DNA from 3 places in the Streptomyces sp. NPDC087859 genome. Region 1 is predicted to be linked to each of the others. Evidence: riboswitches for the same ligand, from Rfam matches in the RefSeq annotation. Region 1 holds a riboswitch; each other region holds the start of a gene.
What was found. A riboswitch is a leader RNA that binds a small molecule or an ion and turns the genes downstream of it on or off. The one in region 1 is predicted to bind thiamine pyrophosphate.
Positions count from the first base shown of each region.

Region 2: another riboswitch for thiamine pyrophosphate. It lies ahead of ACIOHP_RS34050 (thiamine ABC transporter substrate binding subunit); the one in region 1 lies ahead of thiC (phosphomethylpyrimidine synthase ThiC).
Region 3: another riboswitch for thiamine pyrophosphate. It lies ahead of thiO (glycine oxidase ThiO); the one in region 1 lies ahead of thiC (phosphomethylpyrimidine synthase ThiC).

Region 1 is NZ_JBIUUU010000002.1:190,876-194,103, forward strand. It holds gene thiC (phosphomethylpyrimidine synthase ThiC) at 1-1,211, opposite strand, end outside; TPP riboswitch at 1,204-1,393, opposite strand; gene ACIOHP_RS04770 (YibE/F family protein) at 1,465-3,156, shown strand.
Region 2 is NZ_JBIUUU010000015.1:184,548-187,775, reverse strand. It holds gene ACIOHP_RS34055 (ABC transporter permease) at 1-175, opposite strand, end outside; gene ACIOHP_RS34050 (thiamine ABC transporter substrate binding subunit) at 220-1,305, opposite strand; TPP riboswitch at 1,384-1,491, opposite strand; gene rlmN (23S rRNA (adenine(2503)-C(2))-methyltransferase RlmN) at 1,515-2,621, opposite strand; gene ACIOHP_RS34040 (NUDIX domain-containing protein) at 2,664-3,191, opposite strand.
Region 3 is NZ_JBIUUU010000006.1:463,040-466,267, reverse strand. It holds gene ACIOHP_RS17470 (thiazole synthase) at 1-112, opposite strand, end outside; gene thiS (sulfur carrier protein ThiS) at 116-316, opposite strand; gene thiO (glycine oxidase ThiO) at 313-1,467, opposite strand; TPP riboswitch at 1,465-1,576, opposite strand; gene ACIOHP_RS17455 (hypothetical protein) at 1,629-1,979, shown strand; gene ACIOHP_RS17450 (NAD(P)/FAD-dependent oxidoreductase) at 2,012-3,228, shown strand, end outside.

The DNA of each region.
Region 1 (3,228 bases):
GGGCCCTCGATCATGGTCTGTACATGGAAGCGCTTCGCGATCGTGTTGAGTTCCCCGAGCGTCCTCAACTCCGCGAACTGCGCCTCGTCGTTGGCGTCCGCGATCGAACCCGGCCGGAGGCCGTCACCGAGCGAGTACGTGACGTCGTAGGCGGCGAGGATCTCGCAGAGTTCCTCGAAGTTCTCGTAGAGGAACGACTCCTTGTGGTGCGCGAGACACCAGGCCGCCATGATCGAGCCACCGCGCGAGACGATGCCCGTCTTGCGGTTGGCCGTCAGCGGTACGTACGGCAGGCGGACGCCCGCGTGGACCGTCATATAGTCCACGCCCTGCTCGGCCTGCTCGATGACCGTGTCCTTGTAGATCTCCCAGGTCAGTTCCTCGGCCTTGCCGTCCACCTTCTCCAGTGCCTGGTAGAGCGGCACCGTACCGATGGGGACGGGGGAGTTGCGCAGCACCCACTCGCGCGTGGTGTGGATGTTGCGGCCGGTGGACAGATCCATGACCGTGTCGGCGCCCCAGCGGGTCGCCCAGGTCATCTTCTCGACCTCCTCCTCGATGGAGGAGGTCACCGCGGAGTTGCCGATGTTGGCGTTGACCTTCACCAGGAACCGCTTGCCGATGATCATCGGCTCGATCTCGGGGTGGTTGACGTTGGCCGGGAGGACCGCGCGGCCCGCCGCGATCTCCTCCCGGACGACTTCGGGGGCCAGGTTCTCCCGCAGGGCCACGTACTCCATCTCCGGCGTGATCTCGCCTCGGCGCGCGTAGGCGAGCTGCGTGACCGCTCCACCGTCGCGGCTACGGCGCGGTAGCCGGGGCCGCCCGGGGAAGACCGCGTCGAGGTTGCGGAGGTTGCCGCCCCGCGGCGAGGTGTGCTTGATGCCGTCGTCCTCGGGGCGGGCGGGACGGCCCGCGTACTCCTCGGTGTCGCCGCGGGCGATGATCCAGTTCTCCCGGAGCGGAGCCAGACCCCGCCGGACGTCGGTATCGACCAGGGGATCGGTGTACGGACCCGATGTGTCGTACAGCGTGACCGACTGCCCGTTGGTGAGGTGCACCTGACGGACCGGCACCCGCACATCGGGGCGCGAGCCCTCGACATACGCCTTGTGCCAGCCGATGGACTTCCCGACCTCCGCGGACTGTTCGCCCTGAATGGGCTTTTCGTCCTGGCTGAAGGCAGGCGTGCGCGCGTCCTTGATGGTCATGAGACCTACTCCCTACGCCGGCATTACCCGGTAACAGGTTCGGCGGTCGACGCAGCGGCTTCCGTCTGCCGACGTTTCGTGTGGAACGTCACTCGCTGGTGACGATGTTCCACGTGAAACATCGCTGGGACGGAGGTCAGCGCCCTCTCAGCCCGGTGCTCCGAGCTCCCGCGTGTACAAAGGTGCCCCCACGCTAGCGTCAATTCGGGCGCGGTGAACAGAGGGCCCCTGTCGTTCTTGCGATGATCGGTCGGTGACCACGACACATCAGCCCCCGTTCCCACCGCCCGAGCCTCCTCGCAGGCCCGGCTCCGGCAACGGGCCCGGCAACAGACCCGGACCCGCCGACGGGCAGGGCGGCGGGTACGGCCCGGGCCCGGGCTCCGGCGACTGGTACGAGCAGGGAAACGGCACCGGTGACGGGTTCGGCCAGGAGCCCGGATCGGGCGGCCGGTTCGAGCAGGGGACCGGTTCCGGCGGCCACGGGCACGAGGCCGGTGGCGATGGCGGGCACAGGCATGGGCATGGCCCCGGTTCCGGTGGCGGGGGCACAGTCGGTGGCACCGGCGGTGGCGGTGGCGGTGGCGGCGGACACGGTCATTCGCACAGCCACAGTCACGGCCCGGCGGCCCCCGTCTCCAAGCACCTGCGCAAGGTCATCGCCGCGATCCTCATCCCCTTCGGCGTCGCCGTGATCGTCGGGCTCGTCGTGCTGTGGCCGGGGGGCGCGCCGGGTCATGAGCGCACCGGCGTCGGCTTCGACCGGCAGACCCAGCAGGCCACGGTCACCAAGGTCGTGAGCGTGAGCTGCAAGTCGGTCAACGCCTCGGGCGAGACCCCGACCGGCGACACCTCCACCGCCGAGGGCTCCTCCGCCCAGCAGCAGGCCGACGGCGACTGCAAGAAGGCGACGATCCGCGTCGACACCGGCGACGACAAGGGCCGTACGTTCACCGAGATCGTGCAGCCGGACCAGTCACGGCAGTTGGACCAGGGCGAGAAGGTCGTGGTCGCCTACGAGCCCTCCGCTCCCAAGGACCTGCAGTACTCGGTCACCGACGTGAACCGCAGGCTCCCCATGGCGCTGCTCGCCGGCATCTTCGCACTCGCCGTCGTGGTCGTCGGGCGGTTGCGGGGCGTCATGGCGCTGGTCGCGCTGGCCATCAGCTTCATGATCCTGAACTTCTTCATCCTGCCCGCGATCCTGCAGGGCTCGAACCCGCTGGTCGTGGCCGTGGTCGGGGCGAGCGCCATCATGCTGATCGCCCTGTATCTGTGCCATGGACTGTCGGCGAGAACATCCGTGGCCGTGCTCGGCACGCTGATCTCGCTGCTGCTGATCGGCGTGCTCGGCTCGCTGTTCATCGACTGGGCCGCGCTCACCGGCAACACGGACGACAACACCGGCCTGATCCACGGCCTGTACCCGTCGATCGACATGAGCGGTCTGCTGCTCGCCGGTGTCATCATCGGTTCGCTCGGTGTCCTCGACGATGTGACGGTCACCCAGACGTCGGCGGTCTGGGAGCTGCACGAGGCCAATCCGTCGATGGGCTGGCGCGATCTGTACCGCGCGGGCATCCGCATCGGCCGCGACCACATCGCGTCCGTCGTCAACACGCTCGTCCTCGCCTACGCGGGCGCCGCCCTGCCGCTGCTGCTGCTCTTCTCCATCGCACAGAGCAGCGTGGGGACCGTCGCCAACAGCGAGCTCGTCGCCGAGGAGATCGTGCGCACGCTGGTTGGATCGATCGGCCTGGTCGCGTCCGTGCCGGTGACGACCGCCCTCGCGGCCCTGGTGGTGGCGGCCGACCGGCCTGCACCCGCTGGCTCCGGGACGGCACCGGCGGGCGGTCGGCCGGCTCCGGCGGGAGCCCAGTCGATGTCGGCCGGCACCCAGCCGACGGCGGCACGAGGTGGGCACGGGCGGCGGCGCAAGCGCTGACGTCGGCGCCCGCGTCGCCGTAGGAAGGGCTGTACGGCGACGTACAGCCGCTGTGGCATGCCCCAGGCCCCG
Region 2 (3,228 bases), on a different contig from region 1:
TGGAGGCGAGGGCCTGCCAGGTGGTGAACCACAGGACGTGCCGGATGTCGGACTGTGCGAGCACGTCCGTGATCCGGCCGAACTGCCACGCGCCGTCGGCCTTGAGCCCGCGCGCCACGATCGCGGCGACGGGCCAGGCGAAGAAGACCCCGAAGAACGCGACGGGCAGGGCCATGAGCCCGAGCCGCGCCACGTTCCCCTTGAGGCTCCCGCGTGGGGCTACTTCAGTACGAGCGAGGTCCACGACTTGACCCACTGGTCACGGTTGGCGGCGATCTTGGCGGGGTCCAGGGTCTCGGGGTCCTTGGCCTGCGGACCGTACTTCGTGAACTCGGCCGGAACCTGGGCGCCCTCCCGCACCGGGTACACGAACATGTTCAGCGGCATGTCGTCCTGGAACCGCTTGGTGAGCAGGAAGTCGAGGAGCGCCTTGCCGCCCTTGCCGTTCTCGGCGTTGCTCAGCAGGCCCGCGTACTCGACCTGCCGGAAGCAGGTCCCCTCGGCGACCCCGGTCGGCGCGGTCGTCGGCTTCGGGTCGGCGTAGATGACCTCGGCGGGCGGCGAGGAGGCGTACGAGACGACGAGCGGCCGGTCGGCCTTGGCCTTCTTGCCGCCGGCGGACCCCGAGAACTCCTCGTTGTAGGCCTGCTCCCAGCCGTCGACGACCTTCACGCCGTTGGCCTTGAGCTTGGTCCAGTAGCCCTCCCAGCCGCTGTCGCCGTACTTGGCGGCGGTCCCGAGGAGGAATCCCAGGCCGGGCGAGGAGGTGGAGGCGTTCTCGGTGACGAGGAGGTTCTTGTAGGCGGGCTTGACCAGGTCGTCGAACGAGGTCGGCGGGTCCAGCTCGTGCTCGGTGAAGTACGCCTTGTCGTAGTTGACGCAGATGTCGCCGGTGTCGATCGGCGTGACCCTGTGCTGGTCCTCGTCGACCCGGTACTCGGGCAGGATCAGGTCGGATCCCTTGGCCTCGTACGACTGGAAGAGCCCGTTGTCCAGGGCCCGCGACAGCAGGGTGTTGTCGACGCCGAAGAAGACGTCGCCCTGCGGGTTGTCCTTGGTCAGGATGGCCTTGTTGACGGCCTGCCCGGCGTCGCCGTCCTCGAGGACCTTGACCTTGTACCCGGACTCCTTCTCGAACGCGGCGAGGACGCTCTTGGAGACGGCCCACGAGTTGTGGCTGACGAGGGTGACGGTCTTGGAGCCGCCGCCACCACTGTCGGTGTCGCTGTCGGACGACCCGCACGCGGAGAGCGCGACGAGACCGAACCCGACGGCGAAGACCGTGGCCTTCTTGGTGATGCTCACTGGATTCCTCCTGGGGTGACCAGGAAGAGACGCGGCCCTGCCCGGAACCTCTGAGGGGCTCCGGGCAGGGCGCAACAGCTTGAGTGATGACCGAACTTCCTACCCAGAATGACCTGGGCGAGGTTCAGAGGGTCTGCGGCCCGATTGCCGCACTCTCAGCGCTGTGGCGCTCCCCTGTCGGAATATGAAGATGTACGTACGGGCTCAGGCTACCGCTCGCCCGCCGCCAGCTGACCGCAGGCCCCGTCGATCTCCTGCCCACGGGTGTCCCGAACGGTGACGGGCACCCCGTGCGCGGCGATCGCCTCGACGAAGGCCTTCTCGTCCTCGGGCCGGGAGGCGGTCCACTTGGACCCGGGAGTCGGGTTCAGCGGAATGAGGTTCACATGCACGGGCTTGCCCCTGAGCAGCCGCCCGAGCCGGTCACCACGCCAGGCCTGGTCGTTGATGTCCCGGATGAGCGCGTACTCGATGGAGAGCCGGCGCCCCGACTTCTCGACGTACTCGAACCCGGCGTCGAGGACCTCGCGCACCTTCCACCGCGTGTTCACGGGGACGAGGGTGTCGCGCAGCTCGTCGTCCGGCGCGTGCAGCGAGATCGCGAGCCGGCACTTGAAGCCCTCGTCGGCGAACCGGTGGATGGCCGGCACCAGACCGACGGTCGAGACGGTGATGCCCCGCTGCGAGATGCCGAGCCCGTCGGGGGCGGGGTCGGTGAGGGCACGGATGGACTGCACGACCCGCTTGTAGTTGGCGAGCGGCTCACCCATGCCCATGAAGACGATGTTGGAGAGCCGCGCGGGCCCGCCGGGCACGTCCCCGTCGCGCAGCGCCCGCATCCCGTCCACGATCTGATGGACGATCTCGGCGGTGGACAGATTCCGGTCGAGCCCGGCCTGCCCGGTCGCGCAGAAGGGACAGTTCATCCCGCACCCGGCCTGCGAGCTGATGCACATGGTGACCCGGTCCGGGTACCGCATCAGCACCGACTCCACGAGCGTCCCGTCGAACAGCCGCCACAGCGTCTTGCGCGTGGTCCCCTGGTCGGTCGACAGATGCCGTACGACGGTCATCAGCTCGGGAAGCAGCGCCTCCTGGAGCTTGGGCCGGGCCGCGGCCGGGATGTCGGTCCACTGCTCCGGATCGTGCGCGTACCGCGCGAAGTAGTGCTGCGAGAGCTGCTTGGCACGGAACGGCTTCTCACCGATCTCGGCCACGACATCCTTGCGCTCGGCAGGCGTGAGATCGGCAAGGTGCCGCGGCGGCTTCTTGGCTCCGCGGGGGGCGACGAAAGTGAGTTCTCCGGGCTTGGGCATGGTCATACCAGTGTCGCAGATCAACCGGAGTGCCCCAGTCGGCTACCGCCACGCCCAGAGATGGGCGGAAACCACCCCGTCGCCGGCCTCCCGCGTCCAGAAGTTCCCCGAGGCGAGACCCGGCACCTGGACCTCGACGTCGTGGAAGACGTACTCGGACGCCAGACCCGGATACGACGGCGAGGAGTCCCGGCGCAGACGCCGTTCGGACACGGCGCCCACGACGACTCCGGGGCCCTCGACTCCGAGTTCCTCGGCCACGCACCGCCGTGCCGTGTCCGCCGCTTCCTCGCCGGGCTTCATCTTCTCGGCGGGGGCTTCGTTCCTGGAGCGCCAGGTCCCGTCGGCCATCAGCTGCGCGATCTCCACGAGCTCCTTGCCGCCCTGCCGGACGCGCAGGGAGACGACGGTGACGCGACGCAACGGCGGCTCGGAGTCCAAGGTCGTCTCCCCCGCCTCGATCTCGTCCCACAGGTGCTGTACGGACTTGGTCCCACCGGTCCCCCAGGACTCCTGAGGAATCCCGTTCCGCTCCAGCCACTCCCGCAGTCGGTCCAGGCTGTCCGGCACTCGCATACTCCCCGCCCTTCACGGTGTAGTCCGCTCC
Region 3 (3,228 bases), on a different contig from region 1:
CGGAGGCGATCAGCGCCCGCTCCAGCACATCCAGGCTGGGCGCGCCGCCGGTGCCCATGATCAGGCGGGAGGGGAAGGCCGTACCGCCGAGGACGAAGGGATCGTCGGCCATGGGTCAGCCTCCTTGGACGGCGGTGAGGACCTCGACGCGGTCTCCCTCGGAGAGGGACGTCGACGGCCAGTGTCCGCGCGGGACGACGGTTTCGTTGAGGGCCGCGGCCACTCCGGCGGGGGCCGGGGCGAGGGCCCGCACGACGGTGTCGAGAGCCGTGCCGGGAGCGATCTCCCGCGGCTCTCCGTTGACGGAGATGTTCATGCGGGCAGCTCCGTGAAGGTGAAACGCCGGGGGGTGAAGGCGCGGACCTCGTCCGGCAGTTCACCCGTGGTCAGCACATGGGCCATCGCGTCGCCGGTGACCGGCGTGAGCAGCACACCGTTGCGATAGTGGCCGGTCGCCAGGAGCAGCCCCGGGAGCTCGGTCGGTCCGAGCAGCGGAGCGTTGTCGGGGGAACCGGGGCGCAGTCCCGCGCGGGTCTCCGTGAGCGGCAGCTCCGTGATGCCCGGCACCAGCTCATGGGCGTCGCGCAGCAGCTCGTACACCCCGCCCGCGGTCACCGAGGTGTCCCAGCCCTGCTCCTCGCTGGTCGCCCCGATCACCAGCTCGCCGTTCTCGCGCGGCACCAGATAGACCTGGCTGCCACGGACCACGGCCCGCACGGTCCGGTTCAGGAAGGGCGCGTACCGCTGTGGCACGGTCAGCCGCAGCACCTGCCCCTTCACGGGGCGCACCGGCGGCAGGACCTCGTCGGGGACACCGGCGAGCCGCCCGCTGAGGCTGCCGGCGGCGAGCACCACCTGGGCCGCGCCCAGCCGGGTGCCGTCGGTGGCCGTGATGCCGGCGGCCCGGTCCGCCACGAGGTCCAGGCGCTCGGCCCAGAGGCGGTGGAAGACCACGCCCGCCCGCTCGCAGGCGGCCAGCAGCGCCTTGATCAGCCGCCGGGGGTCGATCTGATGGTCGCCGTCGACCCGCAGCCCGCCGCGCACACCCGGTGCGAGCATCGGCTCCAGGCGCCGGCACTCCCGCCCGGACAGCCACTCCGAATCCAGGCCCGACTCCTGCTGCAGGGCGTGCAGTTCCCGCAGATGGGCACGGTCGTCGGCGTCCAGTGCGACGGCGAGCGTGCCGCAGCGGCGGTAGCCGAGGTCGTGGCCGGTCAGCTCGGTGAGCTCGGCCGCGAACTCCGGATAGCGGCGGGCCGAGGCCAGGTTCAGGCCCAGCAGGGTCTGCTCGCCGTAGTGCAGTTCCGTGACGGCGGCCAGCATCCCGGCGGCCACCTGGGCGGCCCCGCCGCCCGGTTCGGGATCGACGACGGCCGTGGCGAAACCGCGCTGCGCGGCCCGCCAGGCCGTGACGAGGCCGATGATTCCGCCCCCGACGACGAGGACGTCTGACGTACGTGAGGACATGGGCGTCCAGCCCCTCCCTTCGCCGGCATGACCCGGATCAGGTTCGTACGGTCGGAGGCCGCCAGCCTCCCTCTCAGCCCGGTGCGTCCGGGCTCCCGCGAGTGCTCTACGTTGGCCACCCTAGCTCTTGGTTTTGCGCTTGTGTAAGGGAGCCTGCTGCCATGCCCCGCTCGCTGGACGGCCTCGTCCTCGCCCCCGTCGCCGACCAGGCCCCAGGTCAGGTGGGTACCCGCACCCGGTTCGCGTACCACGAGAAGAGCGGCGAGATCTGGGCCGAGTACACGGGCGGCGACGTCGTGCGCGGGCATCTGGTCGGCACCCGCGAGGGCGACCGGCTCGACTTCCGGTACGTCCAGCTCAAGCACGACGGGACGACCTCATCGGGGCACTGCGTGTCCACGGTCGTCGAACTGCCGGACGGGCGGGTGCGGCTGGAGGAGCGCTGGGAGTGGGAGTCGCAGCCGGGCAGCGGGACGAGCGTTGTGGAGCAGGTCACGGTGCAGGACCGCTGACTGACAAATTGTCAGTTGTCTATGGTGATCCGGTGAGCGAGCAGACGGAGCAGTCTCAGCGGCGCGTGGTCGTGGTCGGCGCGGGCATGGCCGGCGTACAGACCGCGGTGGCCCTGCGCGAACAGGGCTTCACCGGCACCGTGACCCTCATCGGCGCGGAGCCGCATCAGCCGTACGACCGGCCGCCGCTGTCGAAGGCCGTACTGCTCGGCAAGGCCGAGGGCTCCGCCTTCGACGTCGACTTCGAGGCACTCGGTATCGCACTGGAACTGGGCCGCGAGGTGCTGGGCGTCCGCCCCGCCGAGCACGAACTCGACACCGAGTGCGGGCCCGTGCCGTACGACGTCCTGGTCCTCGCCACCGGTGCCGAACCGATCCGGCTGCCCGGCGCGGAGGGCGTCCCCGGCGTGCATCTGCTGCGCACCCTCGACGACGCCGAGCGGCTGCGGCCCGTACTCGCCCGGCAGCACGACATCGTGGTGGTCGGCGCGGGCTGGATCGGCGCCGAGTTCGCCACCGCCGCGCGGGAGGCGGGCTGCGCGGTCACGGTCGTGGAGGCCGCCGAACGGCCGCTCGCGGGGGCGCTGCCCGCGGAGGTGGCCGCGCCGATGTCGTCCTGGTACGCCGACGCCGGTGCCGAGCTGCGCACCCACGCGCGCGTGGAGCGGGTGCGGCCCGGAGAGGTCCTCCTGGACGACGGCACGCGGCTGCCCGCGGATGCCGTCGTGGTCGGCATCGGCGCCCGCCCCGCCACGGTCTGGCTGGCCGGCTCGGGCATCGAACTCGGCGCGCACGGCGAGGTCGTGGCCGACGACCGGCTGCGCACGTCCGCGCCGGACGTCTACGCGGTCGGCGACTGCGCGTCCTTCCCTTCGGGAAGGTACAGCGAGCGGCTGCTGGTCCACCACTGGGACAACGCCCTCCAGGGCCCGCGAACGGTGGCGGCGAACATCATCGGCGAGACGCCCGCGGTCTACGACCCCGTGCCGTACTTCTGGTCCGAGCAGTTCGGCCGCTTCGTCCAGTACGTCGGCCACCACACCTCCGCCGACACGGTCCTGTGGCGCGGCGACCCGTCCGGCCCGGCCTGGACGGTCTGCTGGCTGCGCGAGAACCGCCTCGTCGCCCTGCTGGCGGTGGGCCGGCCCCGGGACCTGGCACAGGGACGGCGGCTGATCGAGGCGGGGCCGGAGCTGGACCCGGAGCTGCTGGCGGACCCGTCGCGACCGCTGAAAGCGGCAACGGTGTA